2 linked regions of the Sphingobium yanoikuyae genome follow. The protein of the gene in region 1 interacts with the protein of each later gene in a pairwise test. Links are inferred from orthologs where the notes say so. Each region holds a gene or a part of one and is shown on either strand. Other genes may lie near its edges.

What was found.
Region 2: the proteins of HH800_RS21145 (region 1) and HH800_RS12735 interact in binary tests that used the Escherichia coli proteins (3 or more experiments, as listed by UniProt). The link is inferred for Sphingobium yanoikuyae from one-to-one orthologs.

The regions. Positions count from the first base shown.
Region 1 is NZ_CP053021.1:4,373,675-4,382,064, forward strand. What follows is about bases 5,081-8,390. They hold HH800_RS21145 ([protein-PII] uridylyltransferase), read right to left. Parts: upstream 8,044-8,390; coding sequence 5,281-8,043; downstream 5,081-5,280. Other genes in these bases: HH800_RS21140 (L,D-transpeptidase family protein), read left to right, coding at 5,081-5,257; mutS (DNA mismatch repair protein MutS), read right to left, coding at 8,053-8,390. Outside these bases: HH800_RS21120 (FtsK/SpoIIIE family DNA translocase), read left to right, coding at 1-1,608; HH800_RS21125 (LolA family protein), read left to right, coding at 2,016-2,654; xth (exodeoxyribonuclease III), read left to right, coding at 2,902-3,699; ribA (GTP cyclohydrolase II), read left to right, coding at 3,699-4,760; more of HH800_RS21140, read left to right, coding at 4,757-5,080.
Region 2 is NZ_CP053021.1:2,595,193-2,600,502, reverse strand. What follows is about bases 1-2,770. They hold HH800_RS12735 (P-II family nitrogen regulator), read right to left. Parts: upstream 1,670-2,770; coding sequence 1,331-1,669; downstream 1-1,330. Other genes in these bases: map (type I methionyl aminopeptidase), read right to left, coding at 2,006-2,770; glnA (type I glutamate--ammonia ligase), read right to left, coding at 1-1,236. In the rest of the region: more of map, read right to left, coding at 2,771-2,836; HH800_RS12725 (GFA family protein), read left to right, coding at 2,920-3,402; HH800_RS12720 (competence/damage-inducible protein A), read left to right, coding at 3,399-4,154; HH800_RS12715 (polyketide cyclase), read left to right, coding at 4,232-4,633; HH800_RS12710 (YbaN family protein), read right to left, coding at 4,662-5,015; HH800_RS12705 (sensor histidine kinase), read right to left, coding at 5,114-5,310. UniProt on the Escherichia coli protein: P-II indirectly controls the transcription of the glutamine synthetase gene (glnA). P-II prevents NR-II-catalyzed conversion of NR-I to NR-I-phosphate, the transcriptional activator of GlnA. When P-II is uridylylated to P-II-UMP, these events are reversed.

The DNA.
Region 1 (8,390 bases):
GTGTCGAACGAGCCCAAGCCGCCGATCACCATCCAGGCGCCCAAGCCCGCCCCGGTGCAGCGCTCGACCGCGCCGGTGTCGCAGGATGATCTGTTCGGCCACAGCTCGCTGCCGTCCGCCGACCTGCTCAATCCGATTCCCGCCAATCAGGGCCAGAAGATCGACAAGGCTGCGCTGGAACGCAACGCCCGCTTGCTGGAGAGCGTGCTCGACGACTTCCATGTGAAGGGCAATATCGTCGAGGTCCGCCCCGGTCCCGTCGTCACCATGTATGAGCTGGAGCCGGCACCGGGCATCAAGGCGAGCCGCGTGATCGCGCTGGCCGACGATATCGCCCGCAACATGTCGGCGCTGTCGGCGCGCGTCGCCACCATTCCCGGCCGCACTGTCATCGGCATCGAACTGCCCAACACCAATCGTGAGGGCGTGTCCTTCCGCGAACTCATCACCAGCGAGCAGTTCGGTGCGGAAGCGACCCTGCCGATCATCCTGGGCAAGAATATCTCGGGCGAGCCGATCATCGCCGATCTGGCGCCGATGCCGCATCTGCTGATCGCGGGTACCACCGGTTCGGGTAAGTCGGTCGGCCTCAACGCCATGATCCTGTCGCTGCTCTACCGCATGACGCCGGACCAGCTGCGCCTGATCATGATCGATCCCAAGATGCTGGAACTGTCGACCTATGACGACATCCCGCATCTGCTCGCCCCCGTCGTGACCGAGCCGAGCAAGGCGATCCGCGCGCTCAAATGGGCGGTCGAGCAGATGGAGGATCGCTATCGCATGATGGCCTCGATCTCGGTCCGCAACCTCGCCAACTACAACGAGAAGGTTCGCGCCGCCAAGGCCAAGGGCAAGCCGCTCGGCCGCCGCGTCCAGACCGGCTATGACCCCGAAAGCGGCAAGCCGATCTATGAAGAGGAGCAGCTGGATTTCCAGCCGTTGCCGCAGATCGTGGTGGTGGTCGACGAGCTGGCCGACCTGATGATGACCGCGGGCAAGGAAGTCGAATTCCTGATCCAGCGTCTGGCGCAGAAGGCGCGTGCTGCCGGCATCCACCTGATCCTCGCGACCCAGCGTCCCTCGGTCGACGTCATCACCGGCGTCATCAAGGCGAACCTGCCGACCCGCATCAGCTTCTTCGTGACCAGCAAGATCGACAGCCGCACCATCCTAGGCGAACAGGGTGCCGAACAGCTGCTGGGCAAGGGCGACATGCTCTACATGCATGGTGGCAAGGGCCTGATGCGCGTCCATGGTCCCTTCGTTTCGGACGATGAAGTGCGCGTGGTTGCCGACCATTGGCGGGCGCAGGGCGCGCCCGATTATATCCAGGCGGTCACGGAAGAGCCGGAGGAAGGCAGCTTCGCGCTCGACGGCGTGGACCTGGGCGATGACAGCCCGGACGCGCAGCTGTTCCGCAAGGCCTGCCAACTGGTGTTCGAGAATCAGAAGGCCTCGACCAGCTGGCTGCAGCGCCAGCTGCGAGTCGGCTACAACAGCGCCGCACGTCTGATCGAACGGATGGAGGAAGAAGGGCTGGTCGGTCCGCCCAACCATGTCGGCCGCCGCGAAGTGCTGCGTGACGAGAATGGCAATCCGCTCTGACGCTACGAAATGCCTGTTTTCCTTGAGCGATTGCGTTCCGTGCAACCATGCTTGCTGCCTTCGCATTTGTCGTGACAGGGGCTTTGGGACATTAGGAACAGGCCTTTCAGGCATCCTCTCCTAAAAACTTTTCAGGCTGATCTTCGGATCAGCCTTTTTTTTGTCCGCGAATCGGTCTAGGCAGGCGTCGCTGCTGCCGCGCCGATAAACATAATTGGAGCGGTGCCGCCGGTAAGACCGGCATGGCGAGGCGGGAGCACGGGGGATCGAGCCAGCCATTTCACGGCCGCTCTCCCCCGTCTGGTCTTTCCGATCGATCCTTTCCCTTCGATGGAACAGCAAGGTTCACAGCGGGTTCAAGCCCCACCCCCTATGCCCCCTTTTCCGAACAACCCGGAGATGATTGCATGAAGCGCATCCTCGCGCCTGTCGCCCTGTCCCTCGCCACCGCGCTGGTTGCGGTGCCGGCGGGCTATGCCCTCGCCCAGCAGGCGGCACCGTCCGACCTCAATCAGGTCAATGCCTATATCCGCGCCGTCACCACCCTGACCGCCGATTTCAGCCAGACCGACCGCAATGGTCAGGTGCTGACCGGCAAGCTGACCCTGAAGCAGCCGGGCAAGATCCGTTTCCAATATGAAAAGGGCGTGCCGCTGCTGATCGTGGGCGATGGCAAGGCGCTGACCCTGATCGACTATGAGGTGCGCCAGGTGCAGCGCTGGCCGATCGGCAATTCGCCGCTGGCCGCGCTGATCGACCCGACCAAGGATTTGTCGAAATTCGGCACGGTCGTGCCCACCGGCGACCCGACGGTGCTGAGCGTGCAGGCAAAGGATCCCAAGCGGCCCGAATTCGGCACCATCACCATGATCTTCAAGCGCAAGCCCGCGTCGCCGGCCGGACTGGAGCTTTATGGCTGGGTCGCGCTCGACGCGCAGAATAATCGCACGGCGGTGCGCCTGTCGAACCAGCAATATGGCGTGCCGGTCGCCGATTCCGCCTTCCGCTGGACCGATCCGCGTCCGCGCGGCCGTCCGAACGGCTAGGGCGGGCCGCAGGAACGATGGGCTGAAAACTTTCTGCCATCGTTCATCTGCCGCTCATATCGGATCGCCTAGATAGAGATCACGGCGAGAGACGCAGACCGGGATTTCCCCCCTGTTACCCGGCACACCGCTCCCGTCGCAAAGCGCTTCAAGGGCGCGATCGAGACCCCCGTTCCACGCCCCCGGAGCGGGGGTCTTACTTTGTCCGGCGCTTGCGCGCGGGCGCGCGGCACCCTAGGTGCTTTTCATGGCCGATACCCTTTCGATTGCATCCTGGAACATCAACAGCGTCCGCGCCCGGATCGACATCGTCGAACGCTTCCTGACCGAGGAAGCGCCCGACATTCTCTGCCTGCAGGAAACCAAGGTGGTGAACGAGATTTTCCCCACCGACATGTTCAAGCGGCTGGGCTATGTCCATCAGGTGCTGAACGGCCAGCGCATGCATCATGGCGTCGCGATCATGAGCAAGGTGCCGATCCATGAGGATGACCGGTTCGACTGGCAGGCCAATGGCGAAGCGCGTCATGTCGGCATCCGCCTCGACAATGGCGTGCGGATCGAGAATGTCTATGTCCCCGCCGGCGGCGATGTCGCCGACCGCATGGTCAATCCCAAATTCGGCCAGAAGCTCGACTTCATCGAGCGGATGATCGAGTGGTCCGGCGCGCTCGACAACAAGCCGACCATCCTGACCGGCGACTTCAACATCGCGCCTTTGGAATGTGACGTCTGGAGCCACAAGCAGCTGCTCGACGTGGTCAGCCATACGCCGGTCGAATGCGCGCTGCTGGGCCGGTTGCAGGCGTCGAACGACTGGGTCGATATCGGCCGCCATTTTCACCCTGCCCCGGCGCGGCTCTACACCTGGTGGAGCTATCGCGCGAAGGATTGGGCGGCGTCGGATCGCGGCCGTCGCCTCGACCATATGTGGATGACCAGGGACGTCGCCGACAAGGCGGTCGCCCACCGTGTCGTCGAACCCGCGCGCAGCTGGGAAAAGCCGTCCGACCATATCCCGATCATCACCGAGTTCGCCTTCTGATGAACGGGCGGGATGCTGCCCGCGCCATCGATGCGCTGCGTCGCGGCTGGGCGATCCGCCTGACCGCGCCTGATGGCGCCATCCGGCTGATTGCGATCGAGGGCGCGGATGCGGTGACGCTGGCCGATTTCGATCCGCAGGGTCAGGCCGATATCCTGATTTCCGCCGCCCGCGCCGAGACGCTGAAGCTCGCCAACCAGCTGGCGGCGGCCGATCCCGATCTGCCGGTGCTGATCGAACGGGCGCCGTGGATCGACGCCGATGTCGCGACCTCGATTTCCGATCCGGTGCTGGACCTCGCCTCGCCGCTCAAGGGGCCGTTCCGTGCGCGCGCGCTGCCGGCGCCGCAGGCGGCCAAGGCGGCGCTGCGCCTGGCCCGTTTGGCTGGTATCCTGCCCGCCTATTTCCTCACCGAAGGCAACGGCCCGGTCGAGGCGGAAGTCAGCGCCGATGATGTCGGCGATTATGACGATGCCATTCACCTCGCCATCGCCACCCGTGCCCGCCTGCCGGTATCGGCGAGCGAGAGCGCGGAGATCATCGCCTTCCGCAGCCCCGACGAGCCGCGCGAGCATGTCGCGCTGGTGGTCGGCAAACGTGACGCATCGCCCCCGGTCATCCGCATCCACAGCGAATGCCTGACCGGCGACGTGTTCGGCAGCCTGAAATGCGATTGCGGCCCGCAATTGCATCAGGCGCTGCACCAGATCGCCGACGCACAATGGGGCGTGCTGCTCTATCTGCGGCAGGAAGGGCGCGGCATCGGCCTCGTCAACAAGCTGCGCGCCTATGCGCTGCAGGATCAGGGCTTCGACACGGTCGACGCCAATGTGCGGCTGGGCTTCGCGATCGATGCGCGCGACTTCTCGGTCGCGGCGCGGATGCTCGACCTGCTCGGCATTGGCGGCGTGCGCTTGCTCACCAACAATCCGCAGAAGGTCGCCGGCTTGCAGGCGGCCGGGATCGAGGTGGTCGAGCGGCTGCCGATCATCCTGCCGGCCAACCCGCATAATGAACGCTATCTCGCCACCAAGCGCGACCGGACCGGCCACCAGCTGTGAGTGTCATCCATGTCGATGTCGCCACCGGGCGACTGCGCTTCGGCGATCTCGACATGGCCTGCACCATCGGCCGCAGCGGGGCCTGCGCGGCGGCCGACAAGCGCGAAGGCGATGGTTGCACCCCCTTGGGCAATTGGCCGATCCGCGCGGTGCTGCTGCGCCCCGGCAAGGTTGCCGCCGCCGGCATCGCCCTGCCCTGGCGCTGGACCCATGCGGGGGATGGATGGTCGGACGATCCGGCCGATCCCGCCTATAACCGTCCCGTGCGCCTGCCCCGCCCCTTCTCGACCGAAAGCCTGCAGCGCAGCGATGACGCTTATGACGTGATCGTCATCCTGGGCCATAATGATGCGCCGCCGGTGCCGGGCATGGGCAGCGCCATCTTCTTCCATCTGTCCGAAGGACGCCCGACCGCCGGCTGCGTCGCGGTCGATCGCGACGACATGCTGCGCCTGTTACCTTTGCTGTCACCCGGCGACGTCATGACCATTGCCTGAGAATTTAGGCGCCTAAGTAGCGATCAGGCGCGCTCCAGTGCCTCGCCCACTTCGCCGCCGGCCGCCTCCAGCAGCCGCCGTTCCAGCGTCTGCAACCGGGCCTTGCTCTCGATCTTCCCGCCCAAGAGGTCGGTGACATAGAAGGTATCGACCGCGCGCTCGCCATAGGTGGCGACATGGGCGCTGTGGACCGTGACCTTCGACTGGAACAGGGCATTGGCCAGGCTGAACAGCAGCGCCGGCCGATCGCGGGCATTCACCTCGATCACGGTGAAGCGGTTCGACGCCTTGTTGTCGATCAACACATTGGGCTCGATGCGGAAGGCTTCGGCGCGGGTGCGGGGCAGCGGGCGCGCTTCCAGCTTGGTGATCATGCGGTGGCGGTTGGAGAGGGAATCCTCGATCGCTGCCTTGATCCGCGCCAGCTGCTCGGGACTGTGGAAGGCACCGCCCAGCGGATCCTGCACCAGGAAATTGTCGATCGCGACGCCATCGCGCGTCGTATGGATGCGCGCGTCGATGATGTTGCCGCCGGCCAGGTGGATGGCGCCGGCAATGCGGTAGAACAGGCCCGGATGGTCGGTCGCATAGACGGTAACCAAAGTCGCGCCGCGCTGGGGATAATATTGTGCGGCGATCGACAGCGAAGAATCGCCCGCTTCCAATATGTGCCGCGCATTATGGACCAGGATATCGTCCGGTTCGGCGATCCAGTAGCTTTCGGGCATGCGGCCGCTGAAGGCGGCGAAGGTCGCCTCATCCATGCCCAGCGCCTCGCGCAGCGCCTCCTGCTTGGCGGCAACCCGCTCGCTGCGGCCCTTCTGCTTGTGGCCCAGGCGCAGCACTTCCTCGGCCGCGTCATAGAGGTCGCCCAGCAACTGCCGCTTCCAGCTGTTCCAGACGCCCGGCCCCACCGCACGGATATCGACCACGGTCAGGCACAGCAGCAGGCGCAGCCGCTCGGGGCTCTGCACCACTTCGACGAAATCGAGGATCGTCTTGTAGTCGGCCAGGTCGCGCTTGAAGGCGGTGGCCGACATCAGCAGGTGATAACGCACCAGCCAGGCGACGGTCTCGGTCTCGGCGGCGGTCAGGCCCAGGCGCGGGCAGAGATGGTCCGCCACTTCCGCGCCCAATATGCTGTGGTCGCCGCCGCGCCCCTTGGCGATGTCATGCAGCAGCACCGCGACATAGAGCACCCGGCGCGACAATATCTTGCCCATCAGCTCGGTCGCCAGCGGATGGTCGGTGGCCAGTTCGCCCTTCTCGATCCGGGCCAGCAGGCCGACGGCGCGGATGGTATGCTCGTCCACCGTATAATGATGGTACATGTCGAACTGCATCTGCGCCACGACGCGGCGGAAATCGGGGATGAACCGGCCGAACACGGTGGACTCGTTCATCCAGCGCAGCACCGTTTCCGGGTCGCGCGGGCTGGTCAGCACATCCATGAAGGCGGCATTGGCCCGTGCGTCCTTGCGCACCTTGGCGGTGATCAGGCCAGCGTCGCGGCTTGCCGCGCGCATCGCGCTCGGATGAATCTGCAGCCCATGCCTGTCGGCCACGGCGAAAATCTCGACCAGGCGGACCGGATCGGCCTGGAAGAAATCATCACTCGGTAGCGCCAGCCGCCCGCGATCCAGCACGAAGCCATCCAGCTTCTTGGGCCGGCGAAAGATCGACGGAATATAGCGGCGTCCGCGCTCGGCCAACTGGTCGTCCAGATGCGCCAGGAACACCGCGGTCAGGTCGCCGACCGCCTTTGCATTGAGGAAATAATAGCGCATGAAGCGCTCGACCCCGGATCGTCCGGCCCGCGCGGTGAAGTGCATGCGCGTCGCGGTTTCCAGCTGTAGGTCGAAGGTCAGCCGGTCCTCGGCCCGCCCCGTGATCATGTGCAGATGGCACCGCACCGCCCACAGGAAATCCTCGGCCTTCTGGAACTGGCGCAGCTCGCTCTGCGTCAACAGGCCGACATCGACCAGGTCGGCGACCGATTTCACCCGGTTCACATATTTGCCGATCCAGAACAGCGTGTGCAGGTCGCGCAGGCCGCCCTTGCCTTCCTTGACATTGGGCTCGACGACATAGCGGCTGTCGCCCATGCGGCGGTGGCGCTCGTCGCGTTCCTCCAGCTTCTCGGTGACGAAGGTGCGGGCGGTGCCCTGCATGATCTCGCTGTCGAAGCGGACGGCCACTTCCTCGTAAAGCGCCCGGTCGCCCCACACATAGCGTGCTTCCAGCAGGGCGGTGCGCACGGTGAGGTCGGCCTTGGCCATCCGCATCGTCTCGTCGATCGAACGGCTGCTATGGCCGACCTTGAGCCCCAGATCCCACAGCGAATAGAGCATGGATTCGATGATCTGCTCGGTCCAGCCGGTCGGCTTCCAGGGGGTGATGAAGCCGATATCGACATCGCTGTGCGGTGCCATCTCGCCCCGGCCATAGCCGCCGACGGCGATCAGCACGATCCGCTCGCCGGTGCTGCGGTTGCCGGCGGGATAAAGATGATGGGTGGTGGCGTCGTAGAGCAGCCGCAAGATCTGGTCGATCAGGAAGGCAAAGGCCGTCACCGCCTCGCGCCCGCGCGTCGGCTTGGCTTCCAGCCGGCGCGCAACATCCTCGCGGCCATGCTCCAGGGCGGCCTTCAGTTCCTTGACGATCAGCCCGCGCAGCTTGATCGGATCGCCCCGGTGCTCCTGCGCCAGGGCGTTGATGCTGTCGGAAATCGCGCGCCGGTCAATGATCGCGCGGCGCGACCCCAGGCTGGGGAACTGCATGACCATGGCTTTCGTCTACTCGTGGTGACTGGCGGCGGCCAGTTGTTTCAACCGATATATGTGATCGAGTGCCTCACGCGGGGACAGTGCGTCGGCATCGATGCCATCCAGCGCGTCGCGCAACGGATCGACCACCTCTTCGGCCTGGGTTGCTACGCTGGCGAACAGCGGCAGGTCGTCCAGCCCCGCGGCGATGCCGCCGGTCTTCGCCTTGCCTGCCTCCAGCCGGCCCAGCACATCCTTGGCGCGCTTGAGCACCAGGGGCGGCAAGCCGGCCAGTCGTGCGACCGCCAGGCCATAGCTGCGATCGGCCGGTCCTTCGGCCAGTTCGTGCAGCAGCACCAGGTCGCCCT
Region 2 (5,310 bases), 1.8 Mb from region 1 along the record:
GACGGTCGGCACCTGGCTCAGCTCTTCGGGCGGCAGATCATATAGATTCTTGTCCATCGCGGCGCCCGGATGGATCTTGTTCTCGATGCCGTCGAGGCCGGCCATCAGCAGCGCGGCGTAGCAGAGATAGGGGTTGGCCATCGCGTCGGGGAAGCGGAATTCCACACGCTTTGCCTTGGCGCCGGCGCCGTAGGGAATACGGCAGGAGGCCGAACGGTTGCGGGCCGAATAGGCGAGCAGAACCGGGGCTTCGAAGCCCGGCACCAGGCGCTTGTAGCTGTTGGTGGTCGGGTTGGTGAAGGCGTTGAGGGCCTTGGCGTGCTTGATGACGCCGCCGATGAAGTAGAGGCAGGTGTCGGACAGGCCGGCATAGCCTTCGCCCGCGAACAGCGGCTTGCCGTTTTCCCAGATCGACATGTGGGTGTGCATGCCCGAACCATTGTCCTGCGCGATCGGCTTGGGCATGAAGGTTGCAGTCTTGCCATAGGCCTGGGCGACCATCTGCACGACATACTTATAGATCTGCATGCGGTCGGCGGTCTGGACCAGCGTACCGAAGGTCAGGCCCAGTTCGTGCTGCGCGGCGGCGACTTCATGGTGATGCTTGTCGCAGGGCAGGCCCATTTCGAGCATGGTCGACACCATTTCGGCGCGGATGTCGGTGCAGGGATCGACCGGGGCGACGGGGAAATAGCCGCCCTTGGCGCGCGGACGGTGACCCAGGTTGCCGCCTTCATATTCCTTGCCGGTGTTGGTCGGCAGTTCGATGTCGTCGATCTTGTAGTAGCTCTGCGAGTAATCATTCTCGAAGCGCACATCGTCGAACATGAAGAATTCGGCTTCCGGGCCGACATAGATGGTGTCGCCGAAACCGGCCGACTTGACGAACGCCTCGGCGCGCTTCGCACAGGAGCGCGGGTCGCGGGCATAGAGTTCGCCGGTGTCGGGCTCGACGATGTCGCAGAAGATGATCAGCATCGGGGTGGCGCTGAACGGATCGACATAGACGGCGTCCAGGTCGGGCTTCAGGATCATGTCCGACTCGTTGATCGCCTTCCAGCCTTCGATCGACGAACCGTCGAACATCAGGCCCTGGGTCAGCTCATCTTCGCCGAGGACCGAAGACACCATGGTCAGGTGCTGCCACTTGCCCTTGGGATCGGTGAAACGGACATCGACCCACTCGATTTCCTTTTCTTCGATCATCTTCAGGATGTCTTTTGGCGTGTTGGCCATGTGCAGTTGCCCTTCTCTATGGATACCCCCCCGAAGGGGTCGTTGAAGCCTGTGTCCGCCGGACCCCTGTCCGCCGGCTAGAACCTGTCGAAAATCAGATGGCGTCGCTATCGCGTTCGCCGGTGCGGATGCGCACCGCGCCCTCGATGGCGGAAATGAAGATCTTGCCGTCGCCGATGCGGCCGGTCTGGGCGGCGCTGCAGATCGCTTCGACGACCCGGTCAGCCAGAGCGTCGTCGACGACGACCTCCAACTTCACCTTGGGCAGGAAGTCGACGACATATTCGGCGCCGCGATACAGTTCGGTATGGCCCTTCTGGCGGCCGAAGCCCTTCGCCTCGGTGACGGTGATGCCGGACACGCCCACTTCGTGCAGCGCTTCCTTCACCTCGTCCAGCTTGAACGGCTTGATGATCGCCTCGATCTTCTTCATCACTTAATCCCAACCCATGACGCACGAACGGACGCGGGTTGGCCCCGCATCCTTCAACCTTCAAGCGACGATCATCATGCCCCCCGAGGCAAGCGCCGTCTCCCTTAACAATCAATTACCGTGCCAAGTGGCGAATCGCTAGGCCTGCTTTCGGCGATGCAGCAATCTTTGTCCATATTGCCCGGATTCCGGGCAATATCATGTCATTCTGCCTGTTTTTTGGGCAGTGGTTGAACGATCCATCATGCAAAAGGCCCGCCCCGTCGACGCCGGTCAGTTATGACCCCGATGGCATGAACGGAGCGGGCCTTTGGGGCCGCCATGGGCAGGCAGAAATCAGCGCGCGTAGGGCGGGCAGTCGAGGCCGGTCGGGCTCTTGGTGAAGATTTCGCAGCCGGTTTCGGTGATGCCGATGCTGTGCTCGAACTGGGCCGACAGCGTGCGGTCGCGCGTCACCGCCGTCCAGCCATCGTCCAGCATCTTCACGCCCGGCTTGCCGATGTTGATCATCGGTTCGATCGTGAAGAACATGCCGGGCTTCAGCTCCGGACCGGTGCCGGGGCGGCCGACATGGACCACTTCCGGGCTGTCATGGAAGACGCGGCCCAGGCCATGGCCACAGAAATCGCGGACCACGCCGTAACGATGCTTTTCGGCATGACGCTGGATGACATGGCCGATGTCGCCCAGATGATTGCCGGGCTTGGCCTGCTCGATGCCCAGCATCAGGCATTCATAGGTGATCTCGACCAGCCGCTTCGCCTTGATCGGCGCGTCGCCGGCGATGAACATGCGGCTGGTGTCGCCGTGCCAGCCATCGACCAGCGGGGTGACGTCGATATTCAGGATATCGCCGTCCTTGAGCTTATAGTCGCCCGGAATGCCATGGCAGATCACATTGTTGAGTGAGATGCAGCAGCTATGGGTATAGCCGCGATAGCCCAGCGTCGCCGGCACGCCGCCGCCGTCCAGCGTCATGCGGCGGACGATGTCGTCCAGTTCGCCGGTGGTCACGCCCGGCACCACATGGGGCACCAGCGCGTCGAGGATCTCGGCGGCCAGCCGGCCGGCCTTGCGCATGCCGTCGAAACCGGCCGCGTCATAGAGCTTGATCGCGGTCGAGCGGGAAACCGGCGCGTCGGCCGTCATCGTCATATATTCGGTCATGTGGTTGATATAGACCCTGCGATCCGGCATTGCGAGTGTCTTCGCTCAGCCCCTCGGTCGCTATCAGGAAAAGAGAAACGGACATGGTGATGGAAGGCGGATGCGCCTGTGGTGAGGTGCGCTATCGGGTCGATGCCGACCCCATCTTCGTCAACAACTGCCATTGCAGCCTGTGCCAGCGGCAGAGCGGTGCAGCGTCGGCCGTCAACGCCTTTGTCGAGGTCGATCATCTTCATCTCCTGTCTGGGCAGTTGAGCGAACATGTCGTGCCGACCGGCAGCGGCAAGACCCAGGTGATCGTGCGCTGCGCCAACTGCGGCACGGCGGTCTGGAGCTTCTATCCCCGTCTTGGCCGGGCGGGCGCGGCGATCCGCGTCGGCACGCTGGACGATCGCTCGGCGATCCGGCCCGATGCCGCGATCTTCGTGGCCGATCGGTCGGACTGGACTGCCTTGCCGGCCGATGTGCCGGTCTTCGAGACCAGCTACAAGCCGGCGGACATATTGCCGCCCGATCGGCTGGCCCGGCTGATGGCGCTTGCCGCCCGTGCGGAGCCGCTGGCATGAGCGACCGTATCTGGACCGCCGCCGTGATCGTGATCGGCGATGAAATCCTGTCCGGCCGCATCCAGGACAAGAATGTCGCGCAGATCGCCACCTGGCTCAATGTCCAGGGCATCCGTCTGCGCGAGGTGCGGGTGGTGCCCGATGTGCAGGACGCGATCGTCGAGGCGGTCAACATATTGCGTGCCCGCAACGACTATCTCTTCACCACCGGCGGCATCGGCCCGACCCATGACGACATCACGGTGGACGCGATCGCGGCGGCGCTGGGCGTCGGCGTCGAGATCCATCCCGAGGCGCGGGCGACATTGGAGCGCTATTATGTCACGCGTGGGGGCCTTACCGACGCGCGGCTGCGCATGGCGCGGGTGCCGGCGGGCGCCGACCTCATCGAAAACCGGATGTCGGGCGCGCCGGGCATTCGCCACGGCAATATCTTCATCATGGCCGGGGTGCCGCACATCACCGCCGGCATGCTCGATAGCCTCACCGGCACGCTGGAAGGCGGCTTGCCGGTCCTGTCGGCGACGATCGGCTGCTGGGTCGCGGAAAGCGAGATCGCCGACCTGCTCGGCGCCACCGAGCGCGCCCATGACGGCGTCCAGATCGGCAGCTACCCCTTCTTCCGCGAAGGGCGCACCGGCGCCAATTTCGTCATCCGCTCGACCGACCAGGCGGTGCTGGATGCGTGCGTTACGGACCTCAGTGCCGCGTTGATGGAGGGGGGCTGGCCCCCGGTGTCTGGCGGCATCTAGCCAAGAAACATTCGTTGCGGTGACAAGAAAGGCTGGCGGCGGTACAGCGCAGTTCCACTTCTAAAAGAGAATTCTGCATGCTTACCGCGCGAACCTACAGTGTCACGATAGCGCGCAACTGGCGCGAGCTTTACGAAGCGATCTGGCAGCCGGAGATATTCCCGAAATGGGCATCGGGCCTGACCGAGGCCGATCTGCGCAGGGGCGGCACCGGATGGATTGCCGACGGTCCCGATGGGCCGATCGTCGTTCGCTTCACGCCGCACAATGAATTTGGCGTGATGGACCATTTCGTCGAGACCGGTGATGGCCGGGCGGTTCATGTCCCGCTGCGCGTCATCGAGAATGGGGATGGGGCAGAGGTGATGCTGACGCTTTTTCGCCAGCCCGGTATGAGCGACGAGGATTTCGCGCGCGACGCCAAGTGGATTACCCGCGATCTGCGCGCGCTGCGCGATTATGCAAAGACGCTGGGCTAAGGGCTGATATCGATCCGGCCCAGGCGGCTCAGCTTTCCGGCCGTGTCCAGATCCAGCTGCCGCCGATCAAGGCTGCGGCCAGCGGGATCAGATACCAGGGGAAGGGGGAAAAGATCAGCGCCAGGATCGCGCTGAAGGCAAAGGCGCCGAGCGCGGCCTTCTTGCCCTTGCGGCTGATCGCGCCGCGTTCGCGCCAGCGGCGGATATGCGGACCGAAATGCTTGTGATCCAGCAGCTTTGCCTCCAGTTCCGGGCTGGAGCGGGCAAAGCAATAGGCCGCGAGGATCATGAAAGGGACGGTCGGCAGCAGCGGCAGGAAGGCGCCCAGCGTGCCCAATCCGATCGAGAGGAAGCCGGCAATGAGATAGAGATGGCGCCGCACCCGTCGATCCCGTCTGGAATGGGCCGATGCGGCCCGGTCTGTCCTGTCTATGCTATTGATTTGCAGGAACGCAATTGCCTTTCGTCGGGCGCCCTTTGTCAGGCGGCCGGCAGGCGCAGGCGGACCAGCAGCCCGCCCAGATCCTCGCTCTCTTCCAGTGCCACCGGCCCGCCATAGATTTCGGCGACGTCGCGGACGATGGCGAGGCCAAGGCCAGTGCCGGGCTTGCCCGAATCGAGCCGCACGCCGCGATCGAAGATGCGCACCCGGTCGGCTTCGGGAATGCCCATGCCGT